2 linked regions of the Prochlorococcus marinus str. MIT 1214 genome follow. Each later gene encodes a partner of the first gene's protein in a complex. Links are inferred from orthologs where the notes say so. Each region holds a gene or a part of one and is shown in the gene's direction. Other genes may lie near its edges.

Region 1 (7,672 bases):
ACTACGTATTATTGCTGAGAGGTTATGAGGCTTTTCAACATTTTCAATTAAGATAGTGAGATCTGAAATTCTTTTGTTCAGTACTGATTTTAGACGTTCAAAACGTCTAGGTAGTAGAGGCATCTCTTATGACTTATAGAACAGTTTGAGCTCTTTGATGATAGTGGTATTTATTCCATATATAAAAAATACATAGCAGTGATTTTATAAAATACTTGATAAATCGCCAAATAAAAAGCTCCTGCCCAATGAGCAGGAGCTTTTTATTTGGCTAAATGAATTTAGGTTTCTATTAAATCTAGAAGCTAAATGCAGTTTCAACAACAACGCCTGTGTCGTCATCACCAGTACTTGTATCTTCAACAGTGAAGAAACCAGGAGTAAGTGTAACGTTGTCGTTCAATGAATAAGTGTAAGAAACTTCAAATCCTGTTGAATCTAAAGAATCACTACCATCAACATCAGTTGAATTGTAAGCAGCACTTAATGTTCCTGGACCAACTTCGTAGTCAACACCAACGAACAAGTCAGTTGCATCAGCACCTGTTTCTGGATCTGTTGTGTCATAAGCAACGCTGAATGTTGCATCAATTGACTCTGGGCTGTAGTAGATACCACCACCGAATGTGTCGTATCCAGTTGTTCCGCCTTCACCGTCGTTAGAAGCGATTACAAGACCGCCACCAAAGCCGTCGCCATTATAGCCAAGAGTGAAAGTTGAAACATCATCACCATCATCAGCGCCGATTCCTACTGTAGAAGAAGCACCACCAACAGAAACGAAACTTACAGAAGCAACTACACCATTGTCATTAGAGTAAGCAACACCAACTCCAGGACCAGTTTCGTTACCAGCCAAAGAATAAGGCATGCTGCCTAGTCTGAATGCGTCTGAATAAGCAGAAGTTGTTGCAGCAACAACATCATCCTGATCAACCAGAGGTCCAACAGTTACTGAAAGATCGCCTACAGGGAAGTTATAAAATAGAGACTGAACATCTAGATCACCTGTTTCAGCACTATCCATGCTTGCAAGTGGGCCACTAGCATTACCAGCTACGATACCTGCAGAGAAAAGGTCTTCACCAGTGAAGCTAGAATTTACATCTAGAGTATATGCATACTGCATATAAAGCTCTTCTTCTGTATCAGATGTTCCGCCATCAGCAACTGAACCAGTTGTGAAAACAGCAGAACCACCAAGAGTTGTTGTTGATGAAAATGCAGTATCTGCATTAGCTGCAACAGGAGCCATAAGACCCAAAGCTGCTGGAGCTACTAATAAACGTGAAAAAAGCTTCATAGTGTCCTCACACATTAAAGAAGTTGTATCAAATTTAACGTTTAGAGGATGAGGTTAAAAGTATCTTATGTTACACCTCTTGAGTTGGCCTAGCCCCTTCTATCTTCTTGAAAGTCATTGCAGTAAGACACTTTTTGGGGATTTAGAGCTATGATTATTTAGATAACACTTTTCTGTGAACTGAATTTTTTAAATGATTGCTTTTGAGTAAAAACCTGTCATCCATAAAAGGCTTAGATGCCAGAAAAGCTGCTTGGGAGGTTATCCAAGCAGTGGGTGGAGGAGCATTTGCAGATGTGGCTTTGGAAAGGATCTTTAATCTCTATTCTTTTAAATCCTTAGATAAAGCACTGATAACTGAACTTTCTTATGGAGCAATTCGTCAAAGATATTTCTTAGATTGTTGGATTGATTCTTTAGGGAAAGTGTCGGCGCGCAAACAACCTCCTTTATTGAGATGGTTATTGCATCTTGGGCTTTATCAAATTTTGAAAATGAAGCGGATTCCTCCTGCTGCTGCTATCAACACAACTGTTGAGCTTGCGAAAACCCATCATTTAAAAAAGCTTGCCCCTGTTGTTAATGGGATCTTGCGATCTGCTCTTAGAAGCAAAGAGAAAGGTCTTTTGCTGCCTAAATCAAATAATCCGAGTTTGGAATTGGCAAAAAACGAGTCTCTTCCCATTTGGTTAGCAGAGGAATTGATTGCTTGGAAGGGAGTCGAACAGGCCGAGCAGATTGCTAAAGCATTCAACAGTGTTAGTCCTATTGACATAAGAGTGAATAAATTGCGTGCAGATTTAAAAGATGTAAAAGAACTTTTTGATTCCTGTGGTATTCAACATCAAGTAATTCCAAATTGTCCTTACGGATTGGAAGTACGAGCTGGTGTAGGTGAACCTAGGAAATGGCCTGGTTATGAAGAAGGTAAATGGAGTGTTCAAGATAGATCTTCACAGCTAATTGCCCCATCATTAGGTCCTTTGCCTGGAGAAAAAATCCTTGATGCTTGTGCTGCACCAGGTGGTAAATCAACACATATTGCTGAATTAATGAATAATGAGGGCAAAATTTGGTCGGTTGATCGATCATCCAGAAGATCGAAAAAAATCTTCACTAATTCAGAGAGGTTAGGGACTAACTGTTTGCAACTAATGGTCGCAGATTCCAATGAATTATTAGTTAAACATCCAGAATGGAAAAATTTTTTTGATCGAATATTAATAGATGCACCATGCTCAGGATTGGGTACTCTTGCTCGCCACCCTGATGCAAGATGGAGGATGAATAAGGATCATATCCAGCAGCTTGTTTTACTTCAAAGTCAGCTACTCAATTCGTTAGCCCCTTTATTGAAAAAAGGAGGCACACTGGTCTATTCCACGTGTACAATTCACCCTGATGAAAATACTAATCAGATAAAAAACTTTCTTAAATTAAAAACTGAATTTTTATTAGAATATGAGAAACAGATATGGCCTAGTGAAGAAGGTAATGGAGATGGTTTTTATATTGCTGTTTTAAATAAATTAAAAAAGTAAATTATATAGGGTGTTAATCCTTTTTGAATAGTTATGATTCTATTTTAAGAATTAAGAATTAATTTTATAAACTAATTAATGAGCTATGTCCTATAGCTATAGCAGTTACAAGCATTCCTAAAATTAGAAATGGTTGTGCACTCGCTTGGTATTTAACATCAAATTTTAATGGATCACGTAATAGCCATATGTCTTGAAATGTGATTTGAGGGACTATTAGCAAAACTAGAATGACAGATGCAAAATGTTGTCCTATCGCTATTAAAACTACTACCATTGCGAGCTGAAAGATATCTATCATGCCTGCACTGATACGACTTGCATTTTTAATACCAAAAACAACAGGAAGTGATTCAAGACCAAGGCTTTTATCCCCTTCCACGCTTTTAAAATCATTGATCACAGCAATTCCTAAGCCTGAAAAGCTATACGCAAGAGTAAGCAGAGCAGTTGTCCAGGTTAAATGTCCAAATAGAGCCTGTCCAGCCCACCAGGGAAGAGCTATATAGCTTGCACCAAGTGCATAATTCCCAAGCCAACCATTTTGTTTAAGTTTTAAAGGTGGTGCTGAGTAAATAAAACTTACAAATGAACCTCCCAATGCCAAAAGAAAGACGGAAGGAATTGTGTGATGTGCCCACAAATCTAATAAATAGGCAACTCCAAGACCGGCAATTAATAAAACCCAAATTTGAAATTTTACTTGGAAAAGTGAAATTGCTCCTGAAGGTATTGGTCTATTAGGTTCATTTATTGCATCAATTTCTCTATCAAAGTAATCATTTATTGTTTGGGTATATCCAGTTAAGAGTGGCCCGCTCATAAACATGCAACTTATCGAAGCAATAATGTTGCTTAATTCCCAGTGATAATTACCACTGGCAGCTGCTCCACATATGACTCCCCATAACAAAGGAATCCATGTGATGGGCTTCATTAATTGCAAACGAAGCTTCCAAATGTTTGTTGTTTCAGAACCTCCTTTTATTCCAAGGAGTTGTCTAGCATCGCTCACTTTGTAATCTCAGGGTTAAGAAACTTCATCTTCGAAGAACCAATGTTTGCTTCCATCATTCATTTTAAGTACCACACCAATGCCACCAATACCATCAGTCATCTTGTAATCGATTACAGTGCCTCTTGGATCCTCAGATAGTTGGTTGATCAAATAAGAAGGTATGCGATCTCTTACACGTTCGATATTGATCTTAATTTTTGAACCTATCCTTGCAAGGGAGGTTGGCTTAGCCATGGCATCAAAATGCTTAAGTTTGGGCAACCATAACAGTTCCCCTGTTTAAAAATCATGGTTGCTTTAAGATTGATCCCTTGTCTTGATGTTTCAAATGGACGAGTAGTAAAGGGAGTTAACTTTGTTGGATTGCGTGATGCAGGTGATCCAGTTGAGCTGGGATGTAGATACAGCAAGGCTGGAGCTGATGAATTGGTCTTTCTAGACATAACGGCAACTCACGAGAAAAGATCAACTTTGGTTGATATGGTTAGACGAACATCCGAGTCGGTAACCATTCCTTTCACTGTTGGAGGTGGGGTAAGTTCTATTAATGGAATAAATGAATTGTTACGAGCAGGAGCTGACAAAGTAAGTTTAAATTCCAGTGCTGTTAAAGACCCTTCGTTGATTTCTCAAGGTGCTAATCGTTTTGGATCTCAATGTATTGTGGTCGCAATAGATGCAAAAAAGAACACAAATATTCCTAATAAGTGGGACGTTTATGTGAGTGGTGGACGTAATAATACCGGTTTGGATGCGATTGAATGGGCAGAAAAAGTATTTGAGTTGGGAGCAGGAGAAATCCTATTAACTTCCATGGACGGTGATGGAACTCAAAATGGGTATGACATAGAACTGACTAAATCTATTTCTGAAAAGGTTCCAATTCCTGTAATAGCCTCAGGAGGAGCTGGTTGCTTGAGACATATTAAAGAGGCTTTTACTCTTGGGAAATCTTCAGCTGCTCTCTTGGCATCCCTTTTGCATGATGGACAATTAACTATAAGCGAAATAAAAGAATATCTAATTAAGGAAAATTTACCTATCAGACCAATTTAATGATTAATATTTGCACTTAAAGATGTAAAATAAATCTCTACACATTAAGCTTTTTGGGCGAGTAAAGATTTTTAGATTTATATGAGGCCTGGTAATACTAAAGCTATAGAGGAAATGTTTAATTCAATTTCTTCAAAATATGACTTTTTAAATGATATATTCAGCTTCGGATTGCATAGATTTTGGAAAAGACGATTGTTGGATATTCTTAATCCAATTTCAGGAGAAAAATGGGTAGACGTTTGTTGTGGAACTGGAGATATGTCAATACTTTTAGCTAGATATATGAAAAGTTCTGAAAATATTATCGGGATAGATTCAGCTTCTCAAGCATTATTAGTTGCGAGAGAAAGATCTCAGCAAAACTATTCTTCAATTGAATGGATAAATTGTGATGCTCTGGAGACAAATCTAACATCACATCAATTCGATGGACTTTTAATGGCCTATGGCTTAAGGAATCTTTCAAGCCCTTATGCAGGGCTTAGAGAGGCTTTAAGAATCTTGAAACCAGGAGGAAGAGCTGGGATTTTAGATTTTAGATCTTTTGAGGGACCTTCCATTCAAGGGCTATTTCAAAAAATTTATCTAAGTTTTTATGTTGTTCCAATTGCATCTCTTCTCGGATTGGGAAAAGAATATTCATATATAAAAAAAAGCTTACTTAACTTTCCTTCAGGTGAAAAACAAATTCATTTGGCACTTTCTGCTGGCTTTAAAAAAGCAAAATATCAAACACTAGCAAAGGGACAAATGGGGATTTTATTACTTGAAGCCTAAAGTTAAATCGTTCAATCTATTCTTAATTCTTTTCTTCTACAAAAACTACATTTACCCCATAATTTAACTTCTCCATTAGGAGAAGGAACTTTGCAAAAAGGACAATTGGTCATGCCACTCTTATCAGTTCTACTTGGATGCCTTTCCCATATTTCTTTTTCACTTTCTCTAGTCACTAAATCAATTGGATAATGTTGTCTAATCCTTATCTCTTTTATCTGATATCCATATGATTTTAAAGATTCAATCAACTCCAAACGGTTGTATTGGAGAGCCTGTCGCCATTGCGGATGGCTTGCTCCGATAGTAAGGACTTTATTTTGAATGTTAAGTGGTGTGCAATTCAATGCGAGTTGCTTCCCAGCTATTTCTTCCCAATCTTGAATAAGACCTCCCACATTTCCTTTCCATGAAGACCTGATTTCTTCCAAGCATGTATAAATTGACTGCTCTCTTTTTGCTTTTGCTGTATGTTTTAAGTCTTCTAAAATCAATTTTAATTAGACACTATTGATGAGTTAGTGCTTAAATCTAGCTAATATTTTTTAAGATTGCATAAAAGAGCTTAATGGGATTATTAGATAGGTTAAGTCGCTTGCTAAGGGCAAATCTAAATGCTTTTGTTAGTGATGCAGAAGATCCAATAAAAATACTTGATCAGTCTGTTTCTGATATGCAAGAGGACTTGGTAAAGCTTCGTCAAGCGGTTGCTATGGCTATTGCAAGTCAAAAAAGACTAGAAAATCAAGCAAATCAAGCAAAAGATCAAATAAAAAATTGGTTTTCCAGAGCTGAATTAGCCTTGAAAAAAGGGGAGGATGATCTGGCTAGAGAAGCATTGAGTAGAAAAAAAACTTTTCAAGAAACTTTTGAATCTTTAACGACTCAATTCCAAACACAAAATGGCCAAGTTGAAAAATTAAAGAAAAGCCTTTTGTTATTAGAGAGAAAGATTGCTGAGGCTCGAACTAAAAAAGATATGCTCAAAGCAAGAGCTCAGGCAGCTAAAGCTCAGCAACAAATTCAAAGCGCAGTTGGTGATTTAGGTAGTAAGTCTGCTATGGCTGCTTTTGAAAGAATGGAAGATAAAGTTGAGGCATTGGAAGCTTCTGGGCAAGCATCATTAGAGTTGGCTGGAGAAGCTTTAGAAAGTAAGTTTGCAGCATTAGAAGGAGGTGACGATATAGAGAATGAATTAGAGACATTGAGGACTCAATTAAAATCAGGTGTCGAGTCAATAGCTTTGCCTCCTTCTGATTTAGATGTGAATGAAATAAAGACAGTAGAAATCAAAGAAGTTGAGGTTGAATTAGAGGAGATGAAAAAGTCAATGGATAATTCTTGATTTTTTTAAGACCACACTACTTTTGAAATATGAATAATCAAAAATTTGATAGAGGGGTTGGGTTGATTTATAGATATCACAAATTAAATCATCCCACTTCAAGATCTTGGAGATTAATTCTTAAACCGATTTGTGCTAGTACAGAAATAGAGCTATCAAATTGGATTGCAAAGAAACCAGTAAAGCAAAACCAACCAATAGCTATATTTTCTTCTTGCCAAAGATTTGGTCAAGGTCAAGCTGGTCGAGTTTGGTATGCACCAAAAGGGGGGGTTTGGGTTAGTGCCGCTATTAGGATAGAAGATATATGTGAAAATAATTCTCAGCTTTACGGGTTAGCGGTGGCATTAGCGTTGGTTGAAAGAATTGAACGGATAGGAGTTAATGTCAAAATAAAATGGCCAAATGATCTATTGGTTGATGGCCAAAAATTAGCTGGGATCTTACCTAGATTATCTTTTAGAGGAGGAAAACTTAGATTATTAAGAGTCGGAGTAGGTTTAAATGTTTTCAATAATGTTCCTGAAGAGGGAGTTTCATTAAAACAAATTATTGGAAATAAAAAGATAAATTTGAATTTTTGGTCATCAGAAGTTTTGCTTGCAATAGAAAGATCTCTAGATTTTTTA
Region 2 (3,266 bases), 1.2 Mb from region 1 along the record:
GTAATGGTTGGCATTGGGCCAGGAGCAGCTTGTACCTCGAGAGGCGTCTTAGGAGTTGGAATTCCTCAAGCAACTGCCATATCTGATTGCTCTGCGGCAAGGGATGATTTTCAAAAAGAAAGTGGGAAATATATCCCAATCATTGCTGATGGTGGCATTATCACTGGTGGAGATATTTGTAAATGCATAGCTTGTGGAGCAGACTCGGTAATGATTGGATCCCCAATTGCTAGATCCGAAGAAGCTCCTGGGAAAGGTTTTCATTGGGGCATGGCAACACCAAGTCCTGTCCTCCCTAGAGGTACAAGAATTAAAGTTGGAACAACAGGAAGTTTAAAAAGCATTCTTTGTGGACCTGCAATTCTTGATGATGGAACCCACAATTTATTAGGAGCAATCAAAACATCAATGGGAACTCTTGGAGCTACAAACATCAAAGAGATGCAGAAAGTTGAAGTAGTAGTTGCACCTTCTTTGTTAACAGAAGGAAAGGTTTACCAAAAAGCACAACAACTTGGAATGGGAAAATAAAGATACGGAAAGATTTCAGGATTTAATACATCGGTTAGGATTAGGTAGTGAGAGCCTTTGCTCTCACACTCCTCACACTCCACATAACCCGAATTATTCGGGTTTTTCTTATTAAAAGCAAACAAATTAATATTCAAACTTCATTTAAAAATGGCAGCAAAACTTTTTTTAGGCAAAATACAATTGTTATGATCTAGTTCTTAAGACTTCCAAGGTATGTCCACAGCTTCTGCAGTAACTGATTCCTCTTTCGAACAAGAAGTCCTCCAGAGCGATGTGCCTGTTTTGGTTGATTTCTGGGCACCATGGTGTGGGCCTTGCCGTATGGTTGCGCCAATTGTTGAAGAAATCTCTAAAGATTTCGAAGGTAAAATAAAAGTTTTTAAATTAAACACTGATGAGAACCCAAATGTGGCAAGTCAGTACGGGATAAGAAGCATCCCAACTTTAATGATTTTTAAAGGAGGACAAAAAGTAGATACAGTTGTTGGAGCAGTCCCTAAAGCAACGCTTTCAGGAACAATATCTAAACATCTTTGATCAAATTACAGAATTTAGTTTCATAGCACTTTAAAACGATTCTAGGGGAAATCCATTGGCAAAAATTGGATTAATAGATTATGGAATGGGAAACCTTTTTTCAGTTCAACAAGCATTCAAAAGGGTAAATCAACCTTTAAGTATTATTTGCAATATAAAAGCACTTAAATCATGCGATGCTTTGATTCTTCCTGGTGTAGGGGCTTTCGATCCTGCAATGATTAATTTAAGAAAAACTGATTTAATACCTTCAATAATTGATTGGGTAAATAATGGCAAACCGCTTATTGGCATATGTCTAGGGTTACAGCTCTTATTTGAGACTAGTGATGAGGGAACTTCAAAAGGTTTAGGGGTTATAAAAGGCCATATTCGAAGATTGCCTCAAGAAAAAAGTGAAAGAATACCGCATATTGGTTGGTCACCAGTATTCAAAACAAACAAATGTCCCATTTTAGAAAACTATCCAGATTCCAACTGGATGTATTTCGTTCATTCATACACAGCATGTCCTTTAGAACAAAAAAATACCGTAGCAATAACAAAATTTGGAAAGACCCACTTCTCATCCATCGTCTGGCATAAAAACACTGGTGCTTGCCAATTTCATCCTGAAAAATCTGGTCTTGCAGGACAAAAACTTATTTTAAACTGGATTAATTGGTTGAAAAAAACTAACTTTTAGTTTGAAAGGGAAATTGAGACTTATTTCTGGGAAACGGATAGAAAGTCCTTTAAACAAAAATACAAGACCTACGTCCTCAAAAGTTAGAGAGGCCATAATTAATATTCTTGGAAAGAAACTCGAAGAAGCAAGTTGGTTAGATCTTTGTAGTGGAAGTGGCGCAATGGCGTGTGAGGCCCTTCAAAAAGGTGTAAAGAGGGTTCTTGCCATTGAAAAACAAAGAGAAACCGCAAAAACATGTAAAAAGAACCTTATCGACATATCAAAAACTGTGGGTCATTCATTGCATATTGAAGTCATATGTAATGAATTGATCTCTTTTCTAAAAAAAGGGCCGGAAAACAAGAAAATTGAATTTATTAAAAATTTTCCTCGTTCTGAGCAAAAATTTGACTTTGTTTTTCTTGACCCTCCATACGAATCTGAGTTATATGAAATTTCTCAAGAACTTTTATTGGCAAAACAATGGATTAAAAAATCATCAACTTTGATATGCGAATGCTCGTCAAAATCATTGCCAACAATACATAATGGTTGGGAATTAAATAAAGAGAAATTCTATGGAAACACCTCTCTTCTTTTTCTTATTCCCAATCAGGCATTGAACTACTTCGACGATACTGATTCCATGCACTAACAAAAAGGCCTAATAATGTTATGGGAACAAGTCCAAGAACAATCCCACATAGCAGAGGCTCAATCATTTTTTCGCATATTTATGATTACAGTTAACAATTCTTTCATGTCAAAGAGGTTTTAGTGAATACTCCGTCATCAAAATCATTAATTGATATGGAGCAAAAAATCAGCTCTTGGAGAAGGTTATTTTTATCTATTACCACTGTCATCCTACTTATTATTTTTTGGACAATTGGAGACTTTAAACAAGAACCTTTTATATCTGAAACTTTATCTATTGAAGGTGAGGCTCTATCTGGAAGTAAATTATTCAAAATCAATTGTGTAGGTTGCCATGGGATTTCCGCTCAAGGTTTTGTAGGGCCTGACTTACATGAAGCAACGCAAGAAATGAGTGATAAAAAGATTATCAATCAAGTTATTCAGGGATTGACTCCACCAATGCCAAGTTTTGAAATTGAACCGCAATCAATGGCTGATCTATTGGCATATATGCACTCTCTAAACTAACTTGTGACTAACAAAAAAACTCTAAAAGTTGTACTTGTTGAACCAGCAGGAACAATAAATATTGGTAGCGTTGCAAGACTATGTGAAAATTTTAGTGTTAATGAATTGAGAATAGTTTCTCCTAAATGCAATCATTTAGATCAAGAAGCGAAAAAGATGGCTGTCAAGGGAATAAAAATTTTAGAAAAGGCAAAACTATTTAAGGATCTAAATTCAGCACTTTCAGACTGCACAAGAATTATTGCTACTTGTGGGAGAAAGGATCATGGAGAGATTCCGCTGGCTTCAAACAAAGACGCATTGAGTTGGGCACTTGAATCAGAGAGAGATGAAACCATAGCTTTGGTCTTTGGAAGAGAAG

Evidence for each region. The genes of interacting proteins can lie anywhere in the genome.
Region 2: the proteins of hisF (region 1) and hisH are in contact, whole or in part, in a crystal structure (PDB 6RU0), measured with the Thermotoga maritima proteins. The link is inferred for Prochlorococcus marinus str. MIT 1214 from one-to-one orthologs. Residues at the interface, in WP_004080486.1 of Thermotoga maritima: Met1, Leu2, Ala3, Arg5, Ser40, Glu41, Asp45, Glu46, Ala70, Glu71, Ile73, Asp74, Ile75, Pro76, Phe77, Asp98, Lys99, Ser122, Gln123, Glu161, Thr195, Leu196, Asn247, Arg249, Glu251; in WP_004080484.1 of Thermotoga maritima: Asn15, Arg18, Arg22, Arg117, Leu118, Pro119, His120, Met121, Gly122, Trp123, Asn124, Asn134, Gly135, Tyr136, Tyr138, Val140, Tyr158, Glu180, Lys181, Ser182, Ser183, Lys184, Ile185.

Annotation. Positions count from the first base shown.
Region 1 is NZ_CP114777.1:1,807,232-1,814,903, forward strand. Bases 3,227-6,034 are described here. They hold hisF (imidazole glycerol phosphate synthase subunit HisF), read left to right. Parts: upstream 3,227-4,150; coding sequence 4,151-4,918; downstream 4,919-6,034. Other genes in these bases: chlG (chlorophyll synthase ChlG), read right to left, coding at 3,227-3,859; O5639_RS10005 (DUF2862 domain-containing protein), read right to left, coding at 3,875-4,096; ubiE (bifunctional demethylmenaquinone methyltransferase/2-methoxy-6-polyprenyl-1,4-benzoquinol methylase UbiE), read left to right, coding at 5,000-5,698; O5639_RS10020 (DUF721 domain-containing protein), read right to left, coding at 5,710-6,034. Also shown: tRNA (guanosine(18)-2'-O)-methyltransferase TrmH, read right to left, coding at 1-123; O5639_RS09990 (porin), read right to left, coding at 299-1,303; O5639_RS09995 (16S rRNA (cytosine(967)-C(5))-methyltransferase), read left to right, coding at 1,501-2,844; more of chlG, read right to left, coding at 2,909-3,226; more of O5639_RS10020, read right to left, coding at 6,035-6,192; O5639_RS10025 (PspA/IM30 family protein), read left to right, coding at 6,267-7,043; O5639_RS10030 (biotin--[acetyl-CoA-carboxylase] ligase), read left to right, coding at 7,073-7,672.
Region 2 is NZ_CP114777.1:631,141-634,406, forward strand. The notes cover bases 1-2,941. They hold hisH (imidazole glycerol phosphate synthase subunit HisH), read left to right. Parts: upstream 1-1,126; coding sequence 1,127-1,756; downstream 1,757-2,941. Other genes in these bases: O5639_RS03920 (GuaB3 family IMP dehydrogenase-related protein), read left to right, coding at 1-531; trxA (thioredoxin), read left to right, coding at 748-1,071; rsmD (16S rRNA (guanine(966)-N(2))-methyltransferase RsmD), read left to right, coding at 1,770-2,393; petG (cytochrome b6-f complex subunit V), read right to left, coding at 2,341-2,460; O5639_RS03945 (c-type cytochrome), read left to right, coding at 2,516-2,905. Also shown: more of O5639_RS03950, read left to right, coding at 2,942-3,266. UniProt on the Escherichia coli protein: IGPS catalyzes the conversion of PRFAR and glutamine to IGP, AICAR and glutamate. The HisH subunit catalyzes the hydrolysis of glutamine to glutamate and ammonia as part of the synthesis of IGP and AICAR.